One region of the Aeribacillus sp. FSL M8-0235 genome, then DNA from elsewhere that is predicted to be linked to it. Evidence: riboswitches for the same ligand, from Rfam matches in the RefSeq annotation. Region 1 holds a riboswitch; each other region holds the start of a gene.

Region 1 (4,286 bases):
ACAAATGAAAAAATGTGGGATAATATGTCAGCTAGATTATCAACATAAAAAAAAGACAGGAATTGTCGGTATTCGACATCTCCCTGTCTTCTATTTAAGGTAAGAAAAAATTTATTGATAGGCCAAAACAGTAGAAAGACCAGACTCCAAATCATTTTTTAAGTCTTCAAAATTTTCTAGCCCTACGCTTAATCGAAGAAGACCATCGGTTATCCCTCTTTTGATCCGTTCTTCTTTCGGCATCGCGGCATGGGACATTTTAGCTGGATACGACAAGATCGATTCAACTGCACCAAGGCTGACTGCAAAAACAGGCAGCTGAACATGATCAGCAAGAATCTTGACCGCTTTTTCATCTTCTAGTTCAAACGATAAAACCGCTCCACCGTTGACACTTTGCCGCAAATGAATATCTGACCCTGGGTGATCGTGAAGACCCGGATAGTACACTTTTTTAATGGCAGGGTGTTTTTTCAAAAATTCTGCTAATTGAGAAGCTGTTTTGACGGATTGATCCAGCCGCACATGAAGTGTTTTTAAGCCTCTTAATACAAGCCAGCAATCATGCGGGCCGAGAACAGCGCCGAAGGCATTTTGAAGTTTGTAAAGCTCTTCGCCAAGCTTTTCATCTTTCACAACTGCCAGTCCTGCCAAACAGTCGCTATGACCTGCCAAAAATTTTGTTGCACTATGTAAAACAATATCGGCCCCTAAATCGAGAGGCCTTTGCAAAGCCGGAGTCATAAATGTATTATCAACAAATGTTAAACAGCCATTTTCTTTTGCAAGCTGCACAATTGCTCGAATGTCCGTCACTTTTAACAGCGGATTCGAGGGCGTTTCAATGTAAATCACTTTTGTGTTCGGACGTATATTTGCTTTTACGGCATCAAGGTCCGTCATATCGACAAACGTATATTCAATGCCAAAGCGCGATAAAACATCGGCAACGATCCGGTATGTTCCGCCGTACACATCTTCTGTGACCAAAACATGATCACCGGAAGAAAGTAAAAGAAAAGCTGTTGATATAGCGGCCATCCCAGAAGCAAACGCAAAGCCTCTCACTCCGCCTTCCAGTTCGGCAATCGCCTCTTCCAACGCTTTTCGTGTTGGATTTCCTGAACGGCTGTAGTCAAATTCAGGAGATTCATCCAATGTTTGCTGATGAAATGTTGACGCTTGCTGAATCGCCACGCTGACAGCACCGGTTGTCGTGTCAACCTTATGTTTATTATGAATCAATTTTGTTTGAAAGCTCCATTGGTCATGCATTTAGTAAATCCCCTTTCGCAGCTGCTTGCAATGCCTGCTTGAGATCTTCCTTCAAATCCTCCACGCTTTCAATCCCTACAGAAAAACGGAGAAGCCGGTTACATACACCGTTTTGAATTCGGATTTCTTCCGGAATGTCCGCATGTGTTTGGGTAGCTGGATACGTTATAAAGCTTTCTACCCCTCCAAGGCTTTCCGCAAAACAGATTAATTTCAGATTCTGCAAAAACGGGTTGACCCATTCTTCTTTTTTCACGCGGAAGGAAAGCATTCCGCCTCTGCCAGGATATAATACATCATCAATTTCAGGAAGCTCTTTTAAATATGCCGCCAGCTCCCTTGCATTTTCCTGATGTTTGGCCATTCTCAATGATAAAGTTTTCATTCCTCTAAGCAGCAGCCACGAATCAAAAGGAGATAATACCGCACCAATTGCATTTTGATGCATGGCTAATTTTTCGCAAATTTCTTTCCCTTTTGCACAGACCAGGCCGGCAAGGACATCGTTGTGACCGCCTAAATATTTCGTTGCGCTGTGAATCACGATATGCGCTCCTTCTTCAATCGGACGCTGCAAAACAGGTGTGTAGAACGTATTGTCAACGATCAGCAGCAAATTGTGCTTCCGGACCAATTCCGCCAACGAGGAAATCGATGTTTCCTGCATAAGCGGATTAGTGGGGGTTTCTAGAAAAATCGCTTTAGTATTTTCGTTTATTAATGATTCCGTATATTCGCGAGACGTAAAATCGTCATAGTGGAAGGAAAGACCGTATTTGCGCCACTCTTCTTCAAACAAGCGGTATGTCCCGCCATATAAATCTTTTGAAACGATCAGTTCATCTCCACTTTTAAATAAAGCCATAATCGTCTGAATCGCTGCCATTCCGGAAGAAAATGCAAATCCTTGATCGGCTCCCTCCAATTTGGCTATGGCGTCCTCGACAAGCTCTCTCGTTGGATTTTTTGTCCGAGTGTAATCATAACCTGTTGATTCACCTATTCCTTTATGCCGATAGGCTGTGGACAAATAAATGGGGGCGCTTACTGTTCCTGTAAGAGCTTCACTTCGATTTCCTAATTGGGCCAAAACTGTTTCAATATTCATCTTTGACTTTCCTCCTTTTTTAGTTAGTAAAAATGTGCTGCTTTCATTGCCTGTAGAGGAGGCTTTAAAAATAAAACGCCCTCTTCATAAGAAGAAGGCGTTTATTGTTTGGCTCCTTCTTATCTTCCAAGCATATCTTACGGCAAAATGCTTGCTGGATTTAGCACCTTGGTACAAAGGTTATCATGCCGCCGTCCTTGTACCGGTTGCTGAGACTTCTTCGGGCCAGTTCCCTCCGCCTCTCTCGATAAGAATTCCGATATGAACTTTTGATAGGTATAACTTTACCTCAGTTTTAAAAAAAATTCAAGACGTTTCCTGCCAACAATTCCGATAACTTTGATTTATTTTCAGTAAAACTAAAGAAAAATAAGAACATTCTTTAAATAATCCGTCGATTCTTGAAATGTTTTTTGCGAAAGCCAAAAGGGAAATTTTTTTGTATGGATCACCTTTGATCCTCCATCATTTCAATGAAGTGGTTTTATTTTCCCCTGAGGCTTCCCAAATTTTAATAGATTTTAAAATGCAAATATCCAATTCGGAAGCTGTCGTATTTGGAGAAAAATTGTGAACGAGGTGATCTTCTTTAGAGGAATTGGAAAATTTTAAGAGTATTTAATAAACAGTGAATGAAACGATTGAATTAGCAAACTAATCATTTGATAAATTTTTCGCCAACTTCTGTCAAACGAACCCGTACTCCATAAAGCAGCTGAACAGAAAACGAAGATGCGATATTTGTTTTGCAGGTGAAGCTGGGAAGCAAAAAAGATGAACATAAACGTGCCTTTGGAAAATTTGCTGAACATTCTTTACTGATGCGCCTTCTCTTTTTTATCAATATTATGGAAAGGAAAGACTGTTTATGATGCTGTATATAATCGACAGCATACGAACCAATAATTTTCATGACGAGCAAATGATGGGGCAAATCAAAATTATGTGAGAAAACGCTTTCTAAAAACTGGAACATCATCAAAACAATGTGTACGGAATTTATTATGATTATGAAAGCGACTACAGAGGAGATTATTTATTAAGCATTGCAATTGAAGAAAATAATGGGGAAGCTTTTAATTGAAATCCCGAGGAACATGAAAATAAAGTTTTTCAAGTAGATAAAACGGACGAACAAGGCATTTTTAAAACTTGGAGTAAGATTTGGAAGCAAGAAGAAACTGGTTTAAGTAGAGCGTGCTTACACATATGATTTTGAAAAATACGGCCCAAATGGAGAAATTGAAATTCATATAGGCGCTGTCTAATAAGTCGATTTTCCGGCTTATAGACGCCCCTTTAATGTTTTAGAAATGTTGATATATCAATGTTTATAATCTTTCGTTTTCAATGGATTTTGACTTTCTGGACAGCTCCAAACAATGTGAAAAAACGGGAGCTTATTCGAGCGATTTGAATAAAAAGCTCTCACAACAACAGAATCCCAATATACAGGCATAGTCATAAACAACTTTTGGGATAAGCCCTGTTTTAACAACTGCTTCATCTTGAATTTACATCAACAAAATAACCCCCCTATCCAGAAGCCGCATAATATCAAAAAGCTTCTGTATAGGGGGTTTATTACTTAATTCAAAAAGCTTGTATCTACAAGACCTTTAAGATCCGGTTTTTCTTTTAAAAATTTCAAGTCATAAGAAGAGTTAGAAAAGTCTTGAAGAACTTTTTCATCCACTTCGGTTGTATAGCGGACACGTTCCCAAGCGCTGTCGATAATTTCTGGGTCAAGCTCTTGATTTGTTATTTCTTTAATCGATTGAATGGCAATATCGCGTGCTTCCTCTTTGTTTTTATTGATGAAGTCGACTGCTTTTTTGTGGGCTTTGACAATATTTTGAACTAAATCTTTATTTTCTTTAATAAATTTGTTGCTCGTCACTAA
Region 2 (4,286 bases), 170 kb from region 1:
TTATTGGCGGTAGAACACCGAACGCATCAGCTGTTAAAAAAATAATTGTGTTAGGGTGACCCGCAATGCTCGGTTTAGCAATATTGTCAATCGCTTCAATTGGATAAGCCGCACGGGTGTTTTCTGTTAATAAGGAGTTGTCATAATCAGGAATTCGTGTCGATTCATCAACCACAACGTTTTCCAAAACGGAACCGAATCGAATCGCGTTATAAATTTGAGGTTCTTTTTCTTCAGACAAACCGATGCATTTTGCATAACAGCCGCCTTCAATATTAAAAATACCAGATGAAGACCAGCCGTGTTCATCATCACCAATTAATCGGCGTTTTGGATCGGCGGAAAGTGTTGTTTTGCCTGTTCCCGATAAACCGAAAAAGAGCGCGACATCGCCTTCTTGACCGACATTGGCGGAGCAGTGCATTGAAAATATATCTCTTTCTGGAAGCAGGAAGTTCATGACGGAAAAGATAGACTTTTTCATCTCGCCTGCATATTCAGTTCCGCCGATCAGGATTATTCTCTTTTCAAAAGAAATAATGATAAATGCTTCTGAGTTCGTTCCATCCACAGCTGGATCTGCTTTAAAGGAAGGAGCGGAAACAATCGTAAACGGATTTTTATGCTCCTTTAAATCGTCTTGGCTTTTCGGACGGATAAACAGTTGGCGAGCAAATAAATTTTGCCACGCCAATTCATTGACCACTTGAATTGGAAGACGATATTTTTTGTCAGCTCCGGCAAATCCGTTAAAAACATAAATTTCATCTCTATTTTTTAAATATTGTATGACTTTTAAGTACAGTTTTTCAAAAACTTCTGATGAAATTGGCTTGTTGACGGGTCCCCAATCAATTAAATGCTTGACAGAATCTTCTTCAACGATGAATTTATCTTCTGGTGACCGGCCGGTATATTTGCCTGTTGTAACCGAAACTGCACCTGTATTTGTTAAAAAACCTTCTTTCCTAGCTAAAACTTTTTCTACAAGTCGTGCGACTGGTAAATTATGATATGCATTTGGTCCGCTGATCAACGAAGCTAATTCATTTGATACATCTACAATATTCATATACATACCATCCTTTTTTTGCATATTTGAAATGGTTTTATAGAAATAGTATAACACATTCGAAAAAATAATCCATCCTATTTATCGATTTTTGAAAATAATGTTTTTACTATATATTTTGCCTTCATTTTTGGGCATCATACGAATCATGATTGATCAGCTGATCCTGAAATAATGGATATCAGATGATTTGGAAAATTACAGAGAAGCTTTATTTATTGTTGACAAGTACTTTTTTGCTCCTGTATGATATACATTTGAACGGATACTCTTATCCCGAGTTGGCGGAGGGACAGGCCCTATGAAGCCCAGCAACCGGCTCGTTGAAAGAAGACAGTAGAATATGGCTTTCAAAATCCCGGTATTCTATGGACATACAACATGATGCGAAAGAATTCCATATTCATAGACGAGCAATGGTGCTAACCTGATGCAAGGTTATATCCTTGAACGATAAGAGTGAAAGGCAATGATGTTTATAACAACCTTTCCTCTGGCAGGGAAGGTTTTTTCTATGTATAAGAGAAATCTCGTTTAGCCAAGTTTTTCTTATCGTACGCAATTTTGATATGTTTACAACAGTGGTGAGGGAATGAGTTCCGTGTCAATGTCAAGGAGTGTAGCACTCCATAAACATCATTTTAAGTTTGAGGAGGAAGCAGTAAATGACAAAAAAGCGCCGTCTGTTTACATCTGAATCCGTAACGGAAGGGCATCCGGACAAAATTTGCGACCAAATTTCAGATGCGATTTTAGATGCCATTTTAGAAAAAGATCCGAACGCACGTGTAGCTTGCGAAACATCTGTCACCACCGGACTTGTATTAGTCAGTGGAGAAATTACGACAAGCACGTATGTGGATATACCAAAAATTGTGCGAGAAACGGTCAAAGAGATCGGCTATACGAGAGCTAAATACGGTTTTGATGCTGAAACTTGTGCTGTTTTAACATCAATTGATGAGCAATCACCCGATATTGCTGCAGGGGTGGATAAAGCTTTAGAAGCGCGAGAAGGACAAATGACTGATGAAGAAATTGAAGCGATTGGCGCTGGAGATCAAGGGTTAATGTTCGGTTTTGCATGCAATGAAACGAAGGAATTAATGCCTCTCCCGATTTCCATTGCCCATAAGCTTTCACGCCGGCTTACAGAAGTTAGAAAAAGCGAAGAAATTCCTTATTTGCGTCCGGACGGAAAGACGCAAGTTACGGTAGAATATGATGAAAATGAACAGCCGGTTAGAATTGACACAATTGTCATATCGACTCAACACCATCCGGAGGCAACTTTAGAACAAATTAAGCAGGATATTAAAGAAAAAGTAATTGATCCGGTTGTTCCAAAAGAACTGATCGATGAAGAAACAAAATATTTCATCAACCCTACCGGACGTTTCGTTATTGGCGGACCACAAGGAGATGCAGGATTAACGGGACGAAAAATCATTGTCGATACTTACGGAGGCTATGCGCGCCATGGCGGAGGAGCTTTCTCAGGAAAAGATCCGACGAAGGTAGACCGATCTGCAGCTTATGCGGCTCGTTATGTAGCGAAAAATATTGTCGCAGCCGGACTTGCAGACAAATGCGAGGTTCAGCTGGCCTATGCAATTGGTGTAGCGAAACCTGTCTCTATTTCTGTTGATACGTTCGGTACTGGCAAAGTAAGCGAAGATGTTTTAGTTGAATTAATTCGCAATAACTTTGATTTGCGCCCAGCTGGCATTATAAAAATGCTTGACTTGCGCCGCCCGATTTACAAACAGACAGCTGCTTACGGTCATTTCGGACGCAACGATCTAGATTTGCCATGGGAACGCACAGATAAAGCGGAAGCTTTGCGCGAACAGGCTCATCAATATTTGTAAAATAAAAAAGGTGTCCAATGCGATGCATGCATTAGACACCTTTTTGCTTTTATGGTCCGAATGCGACAAAACAGATGGTGCCTGCTGAAGCTCCTAGAACTATTCCCGCCAGCACATCTGAAGGGTAGTGTAGGCCAAGAAAAATTCTTGATAGTGCCACACTGAATGCGAGAGGAAGCAAAATCCATGTTAAGGCTGGAAAAAAGAGCAAAAATGGTGTTGCCACTGAAAATACAGCTGTCGTATGTCCAGAAGGAAATGAATGGTCAGTTAACGGATTTTCTAACACTTTTGTTTCAAATAATGTAAGATAAGGCCGTCTGCGTGGATAAATTCTTTTCACAATGAAAACCGGAATATGACTGAAAAAAAGAGCAGCTGAACTTGCCAAGGCAACAGTTTTTACAGGTTCATTAAAAAATAACATCAGCATTAAACATGTTGCAATTGAAAAAACAGCCCCTCCTAAATGAGTAATATACCGAAAATAAACATTCAGTCCTTTTCGTTCAAAATGCGAATTAATCAGTTTGAACAACTTGCACTCAAATTGGTAAAGCTGATTCAGCAGTCTGCCCATGTTAAAGTTCCTCTTTTCAAAAAGCAAAAATTCTTAAAAAAATTTTCTCTCATATTTATGTAAACTTCAACAAATCTAATAAAAATTTTACAAAATTTTAAAAATACATGAAGCTGCCCGGTAAAGAATGACATTTGAAAGAGAAAGTTTTAAAATGTTTTTATAAGCAATTTATATGTTGTTCATACGAGCAATATTTTTATAATATTGAGCTTTTTCGATATACTCGCGACGGATGCGTTCCATATCTTGAAGATCTTCTTCTGTTAATTCTCTAATCACTTTGGCGGGTCTTCCGAATGCTAAAGTTTTCTCAGGTATCTTTTTGCCTGGCGGGACAAGACTGCCTGCACCGATAAAAGCGCCTTTTCCGATTTCTGCTCCATCCAGAATAATCGAACCCATTCCAATTAGAGCTCCTTTCCGCACAATCGCACTATGGAGCAGAACTTGATGGCCGACGGTTACATCATCTTCAATAATTAACGGTTTATTTGGGCTCTGGTGCAGACAGCATTGGTCTTGAATATTGACCCGATTTCCAATAATAGTTGGGGCGACGTCACCGCGGATAACCGTCTGAAACCAAATGCTTGATTCATCTCCTATTTGAACATCGCCGGTGATTGTGACAAAATCAGCTATATAAGCCGAATCGCTAATTATAGGTTTTTTGTCTTTATATGGATAAATAACCATGGGAACCATCCTTTTCTTTTTTTCATATTATAACAAATTTTCCGTCATGTTCGGAAAGGAGTTA
Region 3 (4,286 bases), 2.1 Mb from region 1:
AGGAAAACGAAATTTTTAAAAAAGCTATGGTCATATTCGCAAAGAAGTAGATTCAAACCACTGTTATATCCATGATTGACGAGATAAGAGCCAGACACCATTATGACCTTAAAACCATGTGTACGGTCCTTGGCGTGCCGAGAAGTACCTACTATCAATCCAAACAAAAAACAGAATCAAAAACAAAACGGAAAACCGGGAGCTGACAGACAGAATACGAAAAATCCATACGGAAAGCAAGCAGAGATACGGAGAACCGAAGATCCACCATATGCTTGAAAAAGAATGGCTCAAAGTCAGACTGAAACGGGTTCAGCATTTGATGAAGGCTGCAGGCATTTATTCCATTATCAGAAAAAAGTATCGCCCCCATTCCAATAAGGGCAAGATGGAAGAGAATGGACATCGTTCCCCTCTTTTGCAGCGTCTAATACGAATATAAATTCACGTAAAAATGTCCTTGGAAGTACAGTGATTTCCTGTTCAAAGGCAACAGTAAATGATTCAACATATTGCTTAATAAATGTATCATCAATAACTGTCTCTGGTATCCATTTGTGTACCATACCGTGGATTTCCCTAACTTTATATGAAACTTCTATTAATTGTTCAGTTGAGAAACGGTTTAATTTCATCAATGGGGTTGAAAGTACACCACTAACCCTTCCATTTTTTGTGAAGATAAAGGTTTAATTCTAGAATATAAAACATCATGTTCTTTAATTGATCGATCCTCGTTTTTAATTAAATCATCCGTTCCAGTAAATAACATATAACATCCTTTCCTTACATACGATTCACTTATTCCTAGCAATTTAGCTAATTTGTAATTCGAGAAATCAGGATTCAACTCAATTGCTTGTCTAAGTTTTTCTAAGTTCTTATCCGTTTTATTGCGCTGTTCTTTTAAATACTCCTCACGGCTTTTTACGCCCATTTCCCGGCGTTTTTGTTTCCTTCTCCGCTTTTCATTCGCATCTATAATCGTGCTTAAATGGCGTTGTTCGTCCTCTGTTATATCTAACCATTCAATTAATTTTTTATTGCTGATATTATATCCAGCGCCAGGATACCCTTTTTCTCTGGCTATTCGGTTTGCTTCTTCGTTATTCCGTGCATAATAGGCCTTTTCAGCGCTTCTGGTGGATCTTCTTAAAGGCTCATTAAACTGTAAATTAAACGTTAGCGTTTGTTTTAAGGCTTCTTCTGGATCATTCAAAAAGCAACATAACCAATAACGGTACAAGAAACAAATTGTCTCACGATAACCAGTAACGTTATAATTGCGTAATTCAACCAGTTTTTCTAAGTCTAGTAATCTAGCATGATGCGATCGGAAGACGTTAAAAAGATGTTGTACCTTCTTTTTTCGTCCTCTTTTTTTAGGCTTTCCTGTTTTGGCTCAACCTCAAGTTCCGGTAAATACCTCAAATTGTAAACTGCACCATTAAATAATTGTAGCATGCCATCAGAAAAATGTAAGCGAATTTGAATCGAATATGATGTAAAAAAGTGTTGACAGAGGGGAAGGATAGTGGCATAATCCAAGTAACCGAATAAGAATTATAAAGTTAATAATAAAACTCTTATCAAGAGCAGGTGGAGGGATGAGCCCAATGAAGCCCGGCAACCGACTCATATGATGAGCACGGTGCTAATTCTCCCAACAGAGATGTTGAAAGATAAGAAGTTGTTTTGACAAAAAACCTCTTCTTATTGAAGAGGTTTTATTTATATAAAAAAATCTGAATGAAGAGGATTGAAAAAATGGGTCACGTAACAGCAGTATACCAAATCATTGCGAAACGAGAAGATTTAGAAAAAAAAGCAGAAGGCATTGCTCTTGGATTAACGGTAGGTTCGTGGACTGACCTTCCTCTTTTAGTGCAAGAGCAGTTAAAAAAGCATAAAGGACAAGTGGTTGAGATAAAAGAAACAGGCGAGGATCCATCCTCCGGCAAAACGATTGCACAGCTTCACATTCGCTTTCCGGGAGAAAACTTTTCTAAAGACATTCCTGCTATCTTAACGACAACTTTTGGAAAATTATCACTAGATGGAGAAATAAAATTACTAGATTTGCAGTTTGACGATGAGATCTTTCGGTATTTTCCAGGTCCTCGATTTGGAATTCAGGGGTTACGAGAAAAACTTGGCGTTTACGACAGACCGTTAGTGATGAGCATCTTTAAAGGTGTAATTGGACGTGATATGGATTACCTTCTTGCCCAATTGCGGGAGCAGGCTCTCGGGGGCGTCGACTTAGTAAAGGATGACGAAATACTTTTTGAAAATTCGCTCACATCATTTGAAACAAGAATAAAGGAAGGCAAAAAAGTTCTTGATAACGTGTATCAAGAAAAAGGGCACCGAACTTTGTATGCGGTCAATTTGACGGGAAAAACATTTGAATTGAAAGATAAGGCAAGAAAAGCAAAAGAATTAGGTGCCGATATTTTGCTATTTAATGTTTTTACATATGGCCTCGATGTGCTGCAAGCATTAAGGGAAGATGATGAAATCGCCCTCCCGATTATGGCTCATCCGGCGTTTAGCGGATCGTTTACTTCATCCGAAAAATATGGGCTCTCTCATTCCTTATTGCTTGGAAAATTGATAAGAATTGCTGGAGCAGATTTTTCGTTGTTCCCTTCACCATATGGCAGCGTTGCATTGGAGCGTGACAAAGTTTTAAACGTGAAAGAAGAATTGGTGAAGGAATCAGTTTTAAAACCAGTTTTTCCTGTTCCATCTGCTGGCATTCACCCGGGTCTTGTTCCCATTTTAATTCATGATTTTGGAAAAGATTGTGTCATTAATGCAGGAGGCGGTGTTCACGGTCACCCGCAAGGTGCTAAAGGCGGAGGAAAAGCTTTCCGTCAGGCAGTTGACGCTGTTTCCCGGGGTGTTCCCCTTAATGAAGCAGCTGAAGACATAGAATTACAAGAAGCAATTCGTCTCTGGGGATGGAAGGAGGCACCGTCCAATTGAAGCCAGTAATATTTTGTGATTTTGATGGAACGGTGACAAAAAAAGATAACATCGTTAGCATCATGAAGCGTTTCGCTCCAAAAGAGTGGGAGCAATTGAAGGATGGCGTCCTTTCCCAGTCGATTAGTATTCAGGAAGGAGTCGGCAAGATGTTTGCACTTCTTCCATCTTCTTTAAAGGGTGACATCATTCACTATATTTTAGAAACTGCAGAAATAAGGGAAGGATTTCACGACTTTGTTCATTATGCGAAAAACATGAACATTCCTTTATACATTGTCAGCGGCGGAATCGATTTTTTTATTAAACCGCTGTTGCAGCCTTTTGATTCTATTACCGCACTGTTTTGCAATAAAGCGGATTTTAGCGGAGAAACGATCACCATTCATTGGCCTTATACGTGTGATGAAAAGTGTCCCAACCAAAATTGTGGGTGCTGCAAACCGACAATTATTCGGCAAATTGCAAATGCTGACACTCATTCCATCATCATCGGGGATTCCGTCACAGATTTAGAAGCCGCGAAGATTGCAGATACAGTTATTGCACGTGATTATTTATCAAAAAAATGTCAAGAATTTTCTATTCCTTATCAATCTTTCGAAACATTTTACGACTGTATTGACATTTTAGAGAAGACAATAAACAAAACAAATTTCATAGAAGAAAAAGGTGGCGCAAAATGAGTGTCGTTTTAACTCGTGTTCATGAGCTTGCGGAGATTAAAGAGGAGCTTGCTGCGAGGGATTGGTTTATGGGGACAAGCGGCAATTTAGCCATAAAAGTTCAAGATTCCCCGCTTCAGTTTCTTGTGACCGCAAGCGGCAAAGATAAACGAAAAAAAACGAAGGAAGATTTTTTGCTTGTAGATGGAGAAGGAAATCCTGTAGGCGCAACACAGCTGAAGCCTTCGGCAGAAACGCTATTGCATTGCGAAATATATAAAAGAAGCAAAGCCGGCTGCAGCCTGCATGTACATACGGTTGCAAATAATGTCATCTCCGAACTTTATGGTGACGCTGGGAAAATTGTATTTCAAGGACAAGAACTGATAAAAGCGTTTGACCGCTGGGAGGAAGATGCAGAATTACAGATTCCGATTATTTATAATTATGCCCATATTCCTACATTAGCAAGCACTTTGGGCGATTTCGTGAAGGAGGATAAAGGGGCAGTTCTTATTCGCAACCACGGAATTACTGTATGGGGAAAAGATGGCTTTGAAGCGAAGAAAATTTTAGAAGCTTGTGAATTTTTATTTCAGTATCAGCTTGCTCTTATTCAAGCAAAAGCCG

Evidence for each region. Region 1 has a riboswitch for S-adenosylmethionine ahead of NSQ71_RS05745 (methionine biosynthesis PLP-dependent protein). Riboswitches for the same ligand answer to the same signal wherever they lie in the genome.
Region 2: another riboswitch for S-adenosylmethionine. It lies ahead of metK (methionine adenosyltransferase); the one in region 1 lies ahead of NSQ71_RS05745 (methionine biosynthesis PLP-dependent protein).
Region 3: another riboswitch for S-adenosylmethionine. It lies ahead of NSQ71_RS15795 (2,3-diketo-5-methylthiopentyl-1-phosphate enolase); the one in region 1 lies ahead of NSQ71_RS05745 (methionine biosynthesis PLP-dependent protein).

Annotation. Positions count from the first base shown of each region.
Region 1 is NZ_JBBOBW010000001.1:1,152,294-1,156,579, reverse strand. It holds gene metC (cystathionine beta-lyase) at 112-1,275, opposite strand; gene NSQ71_RS05745 (methionine biosynthesis PLP-dependent protein) at 1,268-2,383, opposite strand; SAM riboswitch class I at 2,500-2,637, opposite strand; gene NSQ71_RS05740 (aliphatic sulfonate ABC transporter substrate-binding protein) at 3,972-4,286, opposite strand, start outside.
Region 2 is NZ_JBBOBW010000001.1:981,665-985,950, forward strand. It holds gene pckA (phosphoenolpyruvate carboxykinase (ATP)) at 1-1,072, opposite strand, end outside; SAM riboswitch class I at 1,341-1,532, shown strand; gene metK (methionine adenosyltransferase) at 1,738-2,943, shown strand; gene NSQ71_RS04955 (phosphatase PAP2 family protein) at 2,993-3,523, opposite strand; gene NSQ71_RS04960 (gamma carbonic anhydrase) at 3,695-4,222, opposite strand.
Region 3 is NZ_JBBOBW010000001.1:3,224,276-3,228,561, reverse strand. It holds gene NSQ71_RS15810 (transposase) at 1-50, shown strand, start outside; gene NSQ71_RS18605 (IS3 family transposase) at 119-442, shown strand; gene NSQ71_RS15805 (BREX system ATP-binding domain-containing protein) at 351-635, opposite strand; gene NSQ71_RS15800 (hypothetical protein) at 635-1,219, opposite strand; SAM riboswitch class I at 1,584-1,689, shown strand; gene NSQ71_RS15795 (2,3-diketo-5-methylthiopentyl-1-phosphate enolase) at 1,768-2,991, shown strand; gene NSQ71_RS15790 (2-hydroxy-3-keto-5-methylthiopentenyl-1-phosphate phosphatase) at 2,988-3,677, shown strand; gene NSQ71_RS15785 (methylthioribulose 1-phosphate dehydratase) at 3,674-4,286, shown strand, end outside.